Regions from separate parts of the Kocuria salina genome, predicted to be linked through region 1. Evidence: riboswitches for the same ligand, from Rfam matches in the RefSeq annotation. Region 1 holds a riboswitch; each other region holds the start of a gene.
The links. A riboswitch is a leader RNA that binds a small molecule or an ion and turns the genes downstream of it on or off. The one in region 1 is predicted to bind S-adenosylmethionine.
Positions count from the first base shown of each region.

Region 2: another riboswitch for S-adenosylmethionine. It lies ahead of E7Z53_RS00155 (O-acetylhomoserine aminocarboxypropyltransferase/cysteine synthase family protein); the one in region 1 lies ahead of E7Z53_RS03710 (acyl-CoA dehydrogenase family protein).
Region 3: another riboswitch for S-adenosylmethionine. It lies ahead of E7Z53_RS05155 (methylenetetrahydrofolate reductase); the one in region 1 lies ahead of E7Z53_RS03710 (acyl-CoA dehydrogenase family protein).

Region 1 is NZ_SSSF01000001.1:793,492-797,556, forward strand. Features, by position in the region: gene E7Z53_RS03700 (thiazole synthase) at 1-497, shown strand, start outside; gene moeB (molybdopterin-synthase adenylyltransferase MoeB) at 494-1,669, shown strand; SAM riboswitch class I at 1,801-1,895, shown strand; gene E7Z53_RS03710 (acyl-CoA dehydrogenase family protein) at 2,009-3,382, shown strand; gene E7Z53_RS03715 (MFS transporter) at 3,386-4,065, shown strand, end outside.
Region 2 is NZ_SSSF01000001.1:26,111-30,175, reverse strand. Features, by position in the region: gene E7Z53_RS00165 (thiamine pyrophosphate-dependent enzyme) at 1-931, opposite strand, end outside; gene E7Z53_RS19925 (Lrp/AsnC family transcriptional regulator) at 1,173-1,625, shown strand; SAM riboswitch class IV at 1,739-1,860, shown strand; gene E7Z53_RS00155 (O-acetylhomoserine aminocarboxypropyltransferase/cysteine synthase family protein) at 1,898-3,226, shown strand; gene E7Z53_RS00150 (cystathionine gamma-synthase) at 3,235-4,065, shown strand, end outside.
Region 3 is NZ_SSSF01000002.1:226,722-230,786, forward strand. Features, by position in the region: gene metE (5-methyltetrahydropteroyltriglutamate--homocysteine S-methyltransferase) at 1-1,261, opposite strand, end outside; gene E7Z53_RS05155 (methylenetetrahydrofolate reductase) at 1,318-2,244, opposite strand; SAM riboswitch class I at 2,315-2,421, opposite strand; gene E7Z53_RS05160 (ArsR/SmtB family transcription factor) at 2,673-3,026, shown strand; gene E7Z53_RS05165 (SRPBCC family protein) at 3,030-3,527, shown strand; gene E7Z53_RS05170 (VOC family protein) at 3,530-3,946, shown strand; gene E7Z53_RS05175 (amino acid permease) at 4,029-4,065, opposite strand, start outside.

The DNA of each region.
Region 1 (4,065 bases):
TGGCCCGCGGCTTCAAGGTCTTCGCCTACACCTCCGACGACCCGGCCGTCGCACGCCGCCTCGAGGATCTGGGCGCGGCCGCGGTGATGCCCCTGGGCGCCCCCATCGGCACCGGGCTGGGCATCCTCAACCCGCACAACATCGAGCTCATCGCCTCCCGGGCGTCCGTGCCCGTGGTGCTCGACGCCGGGATCGGCACCGCCTCCGAGGCCGCCCTGGCCATGGAGCTGGGCTGCGACGCCGTGCTGCTGGCCAGCGCCGTCACCCGCGCCCAGGACCCGGTGGCGATGGCCACCGCCATGCGCCACGCCGTGCTCGCCGGCCGGCTCGCCGCCGGTGCCGGGCGCATCCCGGCCCGCCGCCACGCCCACGCGTCCTCGCCGATGGCCGGGCGGATCGACACGGACGCCGCCGGTGCCGGGCCGTCCGCCGGCCCCTCAGCCGGCCCGGCGGACGTGCCGCGCGGGGACTGGGCGCCCGTGGGGGAGCGGCCGTGAGCCCGCTGCCCCCGCTCGTGGAGCCCGGCCCCGAACTGACCCGCGAGGAGCTCGAGCGCTACGCCCGGCACCTGACCCTGCCCGGGATCGGGACCCTCGGCCAGCGGCGGCTGCGGAACGCCCGCGTGCTCGTCGTCGGCGCCGGGGGGCTCGGGTCCCCGGCCCTGCAGTACCTCGCCGCGGCGGGGATCGGGACCCTCGGAATCGTCGACGACGACGTGGTGGCGCTCTCCAACCTGCAGCGCCAGGTGGTGCACACGACCGCCGACGTCGGCCGTCCCAAGGCCGTCTCCGCCGCCGAGGCCGTCACCGCGCTCAACCCGCTGGTGGAGGTCCGCACCCACCCCGTCCGGCTGGACGCGGACAACGCCGTGGACATCATCGGCCGGTACGACCTGGTCCTGGACGGCGCCGACAACTTCGCGACCCGCTACGTGGTCAGCGACGCCGCCGCCCTGACCGGCACGCCTTGCGTGTGGGGCTCCATCCTGCGCTTCGAGGGGCAGGTCAGCGTGTTCTGGGCCGGGCACGGGCCCACCTACCGGGACCTCTACCCCGAGGCCCCGCCGGACGGCGAGGTGCCCAGCTGCGCCGAGGGCGGGGTCTTCGGCATGCTCCCCGCCACCGTCGGCGCGGTCATGGTCACCGAGGCCGTCAAGCTCGTCACCGGCACCGGGGAGCCCCTGCTCGGACGGGTGCTGCTGCACGACGCGCTCGCGATGACCTGGCGCGAGATGCGGCTCACCCCGGATCCCGACGCCGCCCCGGTCACCGCGGTGGCCCAGCCCGCCGCGGTCTGCGCGCTGCCCGGCGCGGACGCCTCCGAGACCGTCGGGTCGGCCGAGCTGGCCCGGCTGCTCGAGCGCCGGGAGCGCGGGGAGGCGTCCTTCGCCCTGGTGGACGTGCGCGAGGACTGGGAGCGGGAGCTCGTGGCCATCGACGGCGCCGTGCCCGTCCCGCTGCAGGAGATCCTCGACCGCGGCGCGGACGCCCTGCCCCCGGAGGCCCGTGGCACGGACCTCGTGCTGCACTGCAAGGCCGGGGCCCGCTCCGCGACCGCGCTCGCCGCGCTGCGGTCCTTCTACGCCGGGCGGGAGGAGCGGGTCCGCCACCTCGAGGGTGGGGTGCTCGCCTGGGTGGCGCAGGTCGACCCGGACCAGCCGGTCTACTGACCCGGTCTCCTGCGGCACACCACTACACCGCTACGGAGCACGTGACTTTCTGTGACGCCGTCGTGACATTCCATGACGTGCGCCCGTCATCCGGTTGGTCCCGGACCGGGCGGTCTGATGCCATGGCAAGCGCCCCATTCAGAGCGGTTGAGAGATCTGGCTCGACGACGCCGCAGCAACCCGCCCTCCTCCGGGGTCAGGGTGCTAATGCCAGAACCGATGGAGATCCCGGATCTGCAGTCGGTCCGTGACGTCAGCCTCCGGCGCTGCCGCCACCGGGCCCGCCCCCGGCGCGACCGGCCGACCGGCAATCCTCGGTGCGACCGAGAGGACCACCGCATGACCCCGAGCACGGTCGAGGAGACCACCGCCCATCCCCGCGCCGGCACGGACCTCCCCGCCGGCCTGCCCGGGGACTACGCCGGGCTGCGGGAGCACTTCCGGCCCCTGTTCGCGGAGATCGCCGCCGGCGCCCTGGACCGGGACCTCCGGCGCGCGCTGCCCTACGCGGAGGTCGACCGGCTGGACCGGGCCGGGTTCGGCGCCCTGCGCGTCCCGGCGGCCCACGGCGGCCCCGGGGTCAGCCTCGAGGACTTCACCCAACTGCTGGTCGACCTGGCCGAGGCCGACTCCAACATCGCCCACCTCTACCGCTCCCACCACGGCTTCGTGGAGTCCCTGCGCTTCCTGCCCCGGGAGCTCCAGGAGGTCTGGTACCCGCGGGTGCTGGCCGGGGCCACCGTGGGCAACGCCTCCACGGAGAAGGGCGGCAACGCGCTGGGCACCCTGAACACCGTGCTCAGCCGGACCCCCGAGGGCTGGGAGCTCACCGGCCGGAAGTTCTACGCCACCGGCTCCGTCTTCTGCGACTACACCCGCGTCTCGGCCGCCCTGGACGGCCGCGACGGGCGGCGCTTCGCCGTCGTCGCCACGGACGCCGAGGGCGTGACGCTCGAGGACGACTGGGACGGCTTCGGGCAGAAGCTCACCGGCACCGGCACCGCGGTCTTCGAGCGGGTGCGCGTCCCGGAGGACGCCGTGCTGGACCGCACCGCCGGCAGCGCGGAGGCCGTCCACGAGGCCGCCTTCTTCCAGCTCGTGCTGCTGGCCGTGCTGGCCGGCATCGCCCGGGCGGCCCGGCGGGACGCGGTGGAGACCATCGCCGGACGCCGGCGGACCTTCAACACCGGGCTCGGCCTGCCGTTCCGCGACGACCCGCTGATCCAGGAGGCCACCGGGCGGATCTCCGCCAAGGCCTTCGCCGCCGAGGCCACCGTCCTGCACGCCGCCCGCGCCCTGGACGCCGGGATCGCCGCCGCCGCAGCGGCCGGCGCCGACCGGCCGGACTTCACCGGGGCCCTCCCGGCGGCGCTGCACGAGTCCGAGATCGCCGTGGAGCACGCCCAGGTCACCGTGCCGGAGCTGGCGCTCGGCGCGGCCCAGGACCTGTTCCTCACCGTGGGCGCCTCCGCCACGTCCACGGCCAAGGGCCTGGACCGGCACTGGCGCAACGCCCAGACCGTGGCCACCCACAACCCGATCGCCTTCCGCGCCCGAGCCCTCGGCGACTACCTCATCAACGGCACCCTGCCGGAGGGCCTGAACGCCATCGGCGACGCGAGGACCGGCGCCACGACCGACGCCACGACCGACGCCGCGACCGATGCCACGACCGATGCCACGACCGACGCCGACCGAACCCCAGGAGCCTGACGCATGAGCACCACGACCACGGCCGCCCCGGGCCGCAGCAGCATCGTCCACGGCAAGAAGCGCGTCCTGGCCTCGGCCTTCGCCGGGACCACCATCGAGTGGTACGACTTCTACCTCTACGGCACCGCCGCCGCACTCGTCTTCAACGTCCAGTTCTTCCCCATGGCCACCGAGCTCGGCGGTATCGTGGCGTCCTTCGCCACGCTCGCGGTCGGGGTGATCGCCCGGCCCCTGGGCGGGATCATCGCCGGGCACCTGGGGGACCGGATCGGCCGCAAGGCCCTGCTGGTGGCCTCCCTGCTGCTCATGGGCGTGGCCTCCACCCTGATCGGCCTGCTGCCCACCTACGAGGTGATCGGCTGGTGGGCCGTCGTCGGGCTCGTGGTCCTGCGCATCCTCCAGGGCCTGTCCGCGGGTGCCGAGTGGGGCGGCTCCGCGCTGCTGAGCGTGGAGCACTCACCGGCCCGGCACCGCGGGTTCTTCGGGTCCTTCACCCAGATCGGCTCCTCCGCCGGCATGCTGCTGGCCACCGGCGCGTTCTTCATCGTGCAGAACGTCATGAGCGAGGAGCAGTTCGCCGCCTACGGCTGGCGCATCCCCTTCCTGCTCTCGGCCCTGCTCGTGGCGGTGGGCCTGTGGATCCGCCTCGGCGTGGCCGACGCCCCGGAGTTCCTGGAGCACCG
Region 2 (4,065 bases), 770 kb from region 1:
TGGCGATCCACTCCTGCACCTCGGCGTCGTCCCGGTAGCGGGTGGCGTCGTCAGCGTTGGTGTGCGCCTGCATGCGGTAGGTGTGCGCCTCCACGAGGAGGGGCTCGGACTCGGAGCGGGCCAGGTCCACGGCGCGCCGCAGGGTGGCGAGCAGCGCCACGAGGTCGTTGCCGTCCACGCGCTCGCCGGCCATGCCGTAGCCGACCGCCTTGTGGGCGAGGCTCGGGGCCGCGGACTGCTGGGACAGGGGCACGGAGATCGCGTAGCCGTTGTTCTGCACGAAGAACACGACCGGCAGCTTGAACACGGCCGCGAAGTTCAGGGCCTCGTGGAAGTCGCCCTCGCTGGTGGCGCCGTCCCCGCACATCGCCAGGACCACGGTGTCCTCGCCGCGCAGCTTGGCGGCGTGGGCCACGCCCACCGCGTGCAGCAGCTGGGTGGTGAGCGGGGTCGACTGGATGCCCACGTGGTGCTCGTACGGGTCGTAGCCGCTGTGCCACTCGCCGCGGAAGATCGCCATGACCTGCATCGGGTCCACGCCCTTGGTCATGACCGCCACGGTGTCCCGGTAGGTGGGGAACAGCCAGTCGCCCTCCTCGAGGCACAGGGCGGCCGCCACCTGGCAGGCCTCCTGGCCGTGGCTGGACGGGTAGACGGCCATCCGGCCCTGGCGGACCAGCGCGGAGTTCTGGTCGTTGACCCGCCGCCCGACCACCAGCTTCTCGTAGGCGCCCAGCAGGACGTCCGGGGCCGGCAGCGGGTACTCGTGGCCGGGGCCGGTGCCCTGCTCCTCGGGGGCGAGCAGCCGCCCGCTCGGGTCGACCATGCGGATCTCGCCGCGGGCCGGGAGCATGTACTGCTCCGGTGTGATGCCGAAGCTCTGGGAGGCCCGGAGGATCGGGTCCTCGGGGGTCTCGACGGTCTGGCTCATGGTGTCCCCTCGGTCGGTCCCCGGTGCGGCCGCGGTCCGGGGAGGGCAGGAAGGTGGTGCGGCTCTGTCTCCCCAGTATGGGAACCGGGCATGGTTCGTATCCACAGAGCGGGGAAAATGCAGAAGTCTGAGACGGACAGTGCACCGCGCGTGGACGAAATGTTCTAGTGTGGCGTGGAGCACACGCATTCGTCCGTCACGTTCCGGGCCCCGCGCCCTACCCGCCCCGAAGGAGCCCGCCGTGCCCTCGACCCCCGTGCCGCTGGACGAGACCGACCGGAAGATCCTCGCGGAGCTGTCCCGGGACGCGAGGCAGTCCGTGACGGCGATCGCCGCGGCCGTGCACGTCTCCCGCGCCCACGCCTACGCCCGGATCAACCGACTCCGGGACGAGGGGGTGATCCTGCGCTTCAGCACCGTGATCGACCCGGTCCGGGCGGGCCTGCAGGCCTCCGCGTACGTGACGCTCAAGCTCCAGCAGAACACCTGGCGGGAGCTGTGCGCCCAGCTCCAGGCGATCCCCGCCGTGCACCACATCGCCCTGGTGGGCGGGAACTTCGACGTCATGCTCCTCGTGCGGGCCGTGGACACCGTGCACCTGCGGCAGGTGATCTTCGAGCACGTCCAGCAGCTGCCCGGCGTGGTGGACACCCAGACGTTCCTGATCTTCGAGGACATCGACACCCGGGCCTGACGCGCCGGCCCCGCGCCGGGCCCGGCGCGCACGGCCGGCGTCACGAACCGTCACGGTCGTCATCTTCCGACGCGGAGGGACACCCACTACCTCTGCGCATAGTGTTGTTCCAGCTTCACGAGACGTGACCGCCAAGCTCCGACTTGGTCACGCACCAACCCCATGCTCATTGGGTGGTTCGGATGAGGAAGCGGCCTGCATCTTCCGCGGCGTGCCCACCGGGCCCGCGCGGATGACCGGTGCGGGTAAGAGCAAGGCACAGGAGCAGCGCCATGTCCATCCCCGTGACCGACCACGACCTCGCGACCCGGCAGATCCACGCCGGCACCCACGACCAGGTCACCCAGCGCACCCTGACGGTGCCGATCTACCAGACCGCGGCCTTCGAGTTCCCGGACTACGAGGCGGCCCGGCAGATGTTCGCCCAGACCCGGGCAGGCTTCACCTACACGCGCACCGGCAACCCCACGGTGGCCGTGCTCGAGCAGCGGATCAGCGACCTCGAGGGCGGCGCGGGCGCCGTGGCGACCGGCTCGGGCCAGTCCGCCGTGGCCGTAGCGCTGCTGGCCCTGCTCGGCCAGGGCGCCGGGAAGCACCTCGTGGCCTCCGAGAAGCTCTACGGGGGCACGGTGGACCTGCTCACCGACTCCTTCGCGGACTACGGCATCGAGGTCTCCTTCGTGGACCCCACCGCCCCGGGGGCGTGGGCCGCGGCCGTGCGCCCCGACACCCGCGCGTTCCTGCTCGAGTCCATCGGCAACCCGCTGGCCACCCTCCCGGACCTGCCCGGGATCGCCGACGTCGCCCGGACCGCCGGGGTGCCCGTCGTCGTCGACAACACCCTCGCGTCCCCGGCCCTGTACCGGCCGCTGGAGAAGGGCGCGGACATCGTGGTGCACTCGGCCACCAAGTTCCTGGGCGGGCACGGCAACGCGCTCGCCGGGGCGGTCGTGGACGGCGGGACCTTCGACTGGTCCGCCCGGCCGGACAAGTGGCCGCAGTTCACCCAGGCCCGCGCCCGCTGGGGCGGGCTCAGCCTCGTCGACAAGTGCGCCGCCGCCAGCCCCTACCTGCACCTGGTCCGGGCGAAGTACGTGCACGACCTCGGCACCACGCTCTCCCCGTTCAACGCCAGCCAGATCCTGCAGGGCACCGAGACCCTCGACCTGCGCGTGGCCCGCCACACGGCCTCGGCGCTGGCGGTGGCCGAGTTCCTGGCCGGGCACCCCGCCGTCGCCCGCGTCCACCACCCCGGCGTGCCCGGGGACCCCGGCGCCGGGATCGCGGCCCGGGACTTCCCGCGCGGGACCGGCTCCGTGTTCTCCTTCGACCTCGCCGCCCCGGACGGCGCCGTGGGCCCGTTCATCGACGCGCTCCGGCTGTTCAAGCTGGTCGCCAACATCGGGGACACCCGCAGCCTCGTGGCCCACCCGGCGGCCATGACGCACTGCCGCCTGACCCCCGAGCAGCGCCGGGCCGGCGGGATCGCCGAGACCACGATCCGGCTCTCGATCGGCCTCGAGTCCCCCCAGGACCTCGTGGCCGACCTCGGCCAGGCCCTCGACACCGTCGTCACCGCCGTCCAGACCACCCGGAAGTGAGCCCCGCCATGACGTCCCCCACCGAGACCCGCACCCGCCACCGGGGCTTCACGACCACCGCCGTCCACGCCGGCCAGGAGCCCGACCCGCTGACCGGGGCGGTCATCCCGCCGATCTACCAGACCTCCACGTTCGCCCAGGACGGGATCAACGTGCTGCGCGCCGGGCACGAGTACAGCCGCGGCTCCAACCCCACCCGCAGCGGCTTCGAGGAGCAGCTCGCGGCCCTGGAGCGCGGCGAGCGGGGGTTCGCGTTCGCCTCGGGGATCGCGGCAGAGGACGCCCTGCTGCGCGCCGTGCTGCGCCCGGGCGACCACATCGTGCTCGGCGCCGACGGCTACGGCGGCACCAACCGGCTGATCACCCGGGTCCTCGCCCCGTGGGACATCGGGCACACGCCCGTGGAGATCACGGACCTCGACGCCGTCCGGGCGGCCGTGCGCCCCGGCGCCACGAAGGTGCTGTGGCTCGAGACGCCGTCCAACCCGCTGCTCGGCATCGCCGACGTGGCGGCGTGGGCGCAGCTGGCCCGGGACGCCGGGGCGCTGCTCGTCGTCGACAACACCTTCGCGTCCCCGTACCTGCAGACCCCCCTCGAGCTCGGCGCGCACGCCGTGGTGCACTCCACCACGAAGTACATCGGGGGGCACTCGGACGTGCTCGGCGGCGCCGTGGTCGTGGGCGCGGCCCAGTGGCGCGGGGCCCCGCTCGCCGAGGCGGTCGGCTTCCAGCAGTTCGCCGCCGGCGCCGTGGCGGGCCCCCAGGACAGCTACCTGGCCGCCCGCGGGCTCAAGACCCTGAGCCTGCGGATGGAGCGCCACCAGGACAACGCGCAGCGG
Region 3 (4,065 bases), on a different contig from region 1:
TCAGCGACCCGGCGCGCTCGCGCACGGCCGCGTCCCGGACCCCTGCGGCGTCCTGCCGGGTGCGGCGGGCCTCGGCGGCCTCGGCCAGCTCCGGCGCGACCGCCTCCGTCCCGGCGGCGAGACCGCGGGCCAGGGTGACGATCTCGCCGACCTTCTGGTCGGCGAAGGCGAGCCAGCTCCGCAGCTGCGGGTCCAGCCGGGTCTCCTCGGCCACGTCGTGCGGGACGTGGAACAGGGACGTGGAGGAGGCCACGGACACCTGGGCGCCCCCGCGGGCCAGCTCCGCGAGCTGGTCGAGCCGGCCGGCCAGGTCGGCCCGCCACACGTTGTGCCCGTCCACGGCGCCGGCCACGAGCACGGCGGAGTCCTCGCCCCGGAAGAGCTCCAGCTCCTCGGCGGTGGGGGCGGCGCCCTTGACGAGGTCGAGGTGCAGGGCCTCCACCCCGGAGCAGGCCAGCGGGTGCAGCAGCGGCCCGGGGGAGCCGTAGGACGTGGTGACGAACAGCTGCGGGCGCCCGGTCACGGCGGTCAGGCCCGTGTAGGCGTCCCACACGGACGAGGCGAGCTGCTCGCCGGGGACGTCCTGGTCCGCCACGAGGGCCGGCTCCTCCAGCTGCACCCAGTCCGCGCCGGCGGCGGCGAGCTCCTGGAGCAGCCGCGCGTACACGGGCAGCAGCTCGGGGAGCCGCTGCAGCGGGTCGAAGCCCGCGGGGGCGTCGTCGTCGGCCTTGGCGAGGAGGAGGAAGGACACCGGGCCCACGAGGACCGGGCGGACGGTGAAGCCGTGCGCGGCGGCGCGGCGGACGTCGGCCACGAGCCGGTCGGCGGTGGCGCGGAGCGGGGTCTCCGGGCCGATCTCGGGCACGAGGTAGTGGTAGTTGGTGTCGAACCACTTGGTCAGCTCGAGGGGAGCGCGCCCGGCGTCGCCGCGGGCCAGCACGAAGCTCGCGTCGAGGCCGAGCCGGCCCTCGGCGTCGGCGAGGTCGGCGAAGCGGGCCGGCACCGCCCCGAGGGCCACGGTGGTGTCCAGGACCTGGTCGTAGAGGGGGAACGCCGCGGGCAGGGACGAGTCCCGGGCGCCGAGGCCCAGCTCCACGAGCCGGCGGTGGGTCGCCAGCTGCAGGTCGGCGGCCGCCGACTCGAGCTCCTCGCGGGTCGAGCGCCCGGCCCAGTAGTCCTCCAGGGCCTTCTTAAGCTCGCGGCGGCGGCCGATCCGGGGGTAGCCGGTGATGGTGGCGGCGGGGAACGGGACAGTGGTCATGGTGGTCTCCTGAAGAGGTGTCGAGGGGTCGTGCGGAACGGTGGGTGGGCGCGTGCTCAGGCGGGGAGCAGGAGGTCCTCGAGCGCGACGGGCACGTGCGGGACGCGCGGGAGGTCCACGTGCTCCAGCAGGTCGAGCGCGGCCCGGTGCTCGTTGAAGGTGTAGAGGTGCAGCCCGGGGGCGCCGGCGTCCAGGGCGGCGCGGGCCAGCCGCGCCGCGAAGGCCACGCCGGCGCGGTGCCGCTCGGCAGGACCGGGCGCGTCCTCCAGCGCGGCGGCCAGGCCCGGGTGGGGCGCCAGGCCCGCCAGCCGGCACAGCGTCCGGAGCCGCCGCGGGTCGGTGACCGGCATGATCCCCGGGACGATCGGGATCGTCACCCCGGCCGCCCGCGCCGCCGCGACCAGGCGCTCGTAGCGCTGCGGGCGGAAGTAGACCTGCGTGATCGCGAAGTCCGCCCCGGAGCGCTGCTTGGCCAGCAGCACCTCGACGTCGTGCCGGAAGGACGGCGACTCCGGGTGCCGGGTCGGGTAGGCGGCCACGCCCACGGCGAGCCGGCCGGCCGCCAGGGCCGCGGTGTGGCGCTGCTCGACCTCGCGCACGAGCTCCACGAGCTCGCCGGCGTGCCGCAGCTCGCCCGGCTCGGCCCCCGGGTCGAGGTCGCCGCGCAGGGCCAGGACGCCCCGGACGCCGCGGCGGACCAGTGCGGCCACGGTCTGCTCCAGCTCGGCCCGGGTGCTGCCGACGCACGTCAGGTGGGCCAGGGGCCGCAGGCTCGTGCGCGCCAGGAGGTGGTCGAGCAGGGCGAGCGAGCTGTCCCGGCGCTGCTCGTCCCCGCTGTACGTCACCGAGACGTGGTCGGGACGGGTGGGCTCGAGCTCCTCGATGGTCCGCAGCAGCGTGTCGGCGCTCGCCGCGCTGCGCGGCGGATAGAGCTCGTAGGACAGGGACGGCGGCGCCGGCCGGGCGGTCGGGCGTGGTGTCACGTTCTTCCTCCAAGGGTCACCCCGAGGGAGGGCAGCAGCCGTCCCGGAGTGGACCCGGGAGGCTGCGACAGCTCCATCGGTCCTGGCGGGAGCACCGTTCCGCGCACCCCGTGGCGGGGGCGCGGATGGTTGCTGCGGCGTCGACGAGCCAGGTCTCTCGGCCGCTCTGGATAGATGCAGGACCCATTCCAGCGGCTGCCCCGCCGCGCTGCCAAGTGCGGGCGCCCAGAAGACGCCGGTGCGCCGACTGTGACGACCGCGGCGTCACAGGACGCAACACGGACGCGCGACGACGCACCGGCGGCGAGGCCCATGAGGAGCGCAGGTCCGGGGCCGTCACGATCCGGTCTCGGGTCTTGCCGGGCCGGGGCGGGCGGCCTAGTCTTTGACAACCAACAGGTTGATCAAGGAATCAGTTGACGAACACCGTGGATCCCGGCGACGACGAGCTCGACAGGGCCTTCCTGGCCCTGGCCGACCCGGTCCGCCGCCGCATCGTCGCCCGGCTCAGCCGCGGCCCGGCCACGGTCACCGAACTGGCGGAACCCTTCGCGATCTCCCTCCAGGCGGTCTCGAAGCACATCCAGGTCCTCGAGCAGGCGCAGCTCGTCACGCGCACCCGTGACGCTCAGCGCCGGCCCGTCCACCTGGACCCCGCACGGCTCGAGGCGCTCACCGCGTGGATCGACCGGTACCGGCTGGTCCGGGAGGAGCAGTTCCGCCGCCTCGACGCCGTGCTCGACACCCGAGCCGCGGACCGCGGCGAGCACACCCAGGACTGAACCATGGGACACGCCCTGCACCTGACCGTCCCCGACGGCCTGCCCTTCATCGACTTCGAGCGCGAGTTCGACCACCCCGTGGCCGACGTCTTCCGCGCCCACGCCGACCCCGAGCTGTTCCGGCAGTGGATCGGGCCGCGCGGGCTGCGGACCCGGATCGACGGCTTCGAGTTCCGCCCCGGCGGCGCCTACCGGTTCGTCCAGCGCGGCGAGGACAGCACCGAGGAGTACGCCTTCCGCGGCGTCTTCCACACGGTGCGCGAGAACGAGCTCGTGGTCCAGACCTTCGAGTACGAGGGCTGGCCCGACGCCGTGGACCTGGAGTACCTGCATTTCGAGGACCTGGGCGACGGCCGGTGCCGGCTGCGCGGGCACACCGTCCACGCGTCCCAGGAGGCCCGCGACGGGATGGTCGGATCCGGCATGGAGAAGGGCGTGGCCGAGGGCTACGAGCGGCTCGAGGAGCTGCTGGGCGGGCGGACCGCGCAGGGCGGGGCCTGACCGTGGACTGGACGCTCGAGGTGGTGCTGGTGCCGGTGCGCGACGTCGACCGGGCCGTGGAGTTCTACCGGGACCAGGTCGGCTTCCACCTCGACCACCACACCACCACCGAGCAGATGGACATCGCCCAGCTGACCCCGCCCGGGTCCGGCTGCTCGATCGTGGTGGGCAACCTCCCCGCCCACCGGGAGATGGCCCCCGGGTCCCTGCGCGGGCTCCAGCTGGTGGTCGCGGACGCCCGGGCGGCCCGCGAGGAGCTGCTGTCCCGGGGCGTGGAGGTGAGCGGGATCACGGTGCTCGACGAGCGGGACGGCGGCACCGTCTTCGGCTTCAGCGACCCCGACGGCAACTCGTGGGCGGTCCAGGAGCTGCGGGTCCGCGCCGAGCGCCCGCTGATCCCGCCGGAGCACCGCCTCTGACACCGTCACCGGCGCCGGTGACGGCCGCGCACCGCGGCATGTCCTGTGCCCGTGGCCCCGGCGGGGCCGCGGCTCCGCCGGATCAGTCCTGCGGGGCCTGCTCGGCCCGGCGGCCGAGC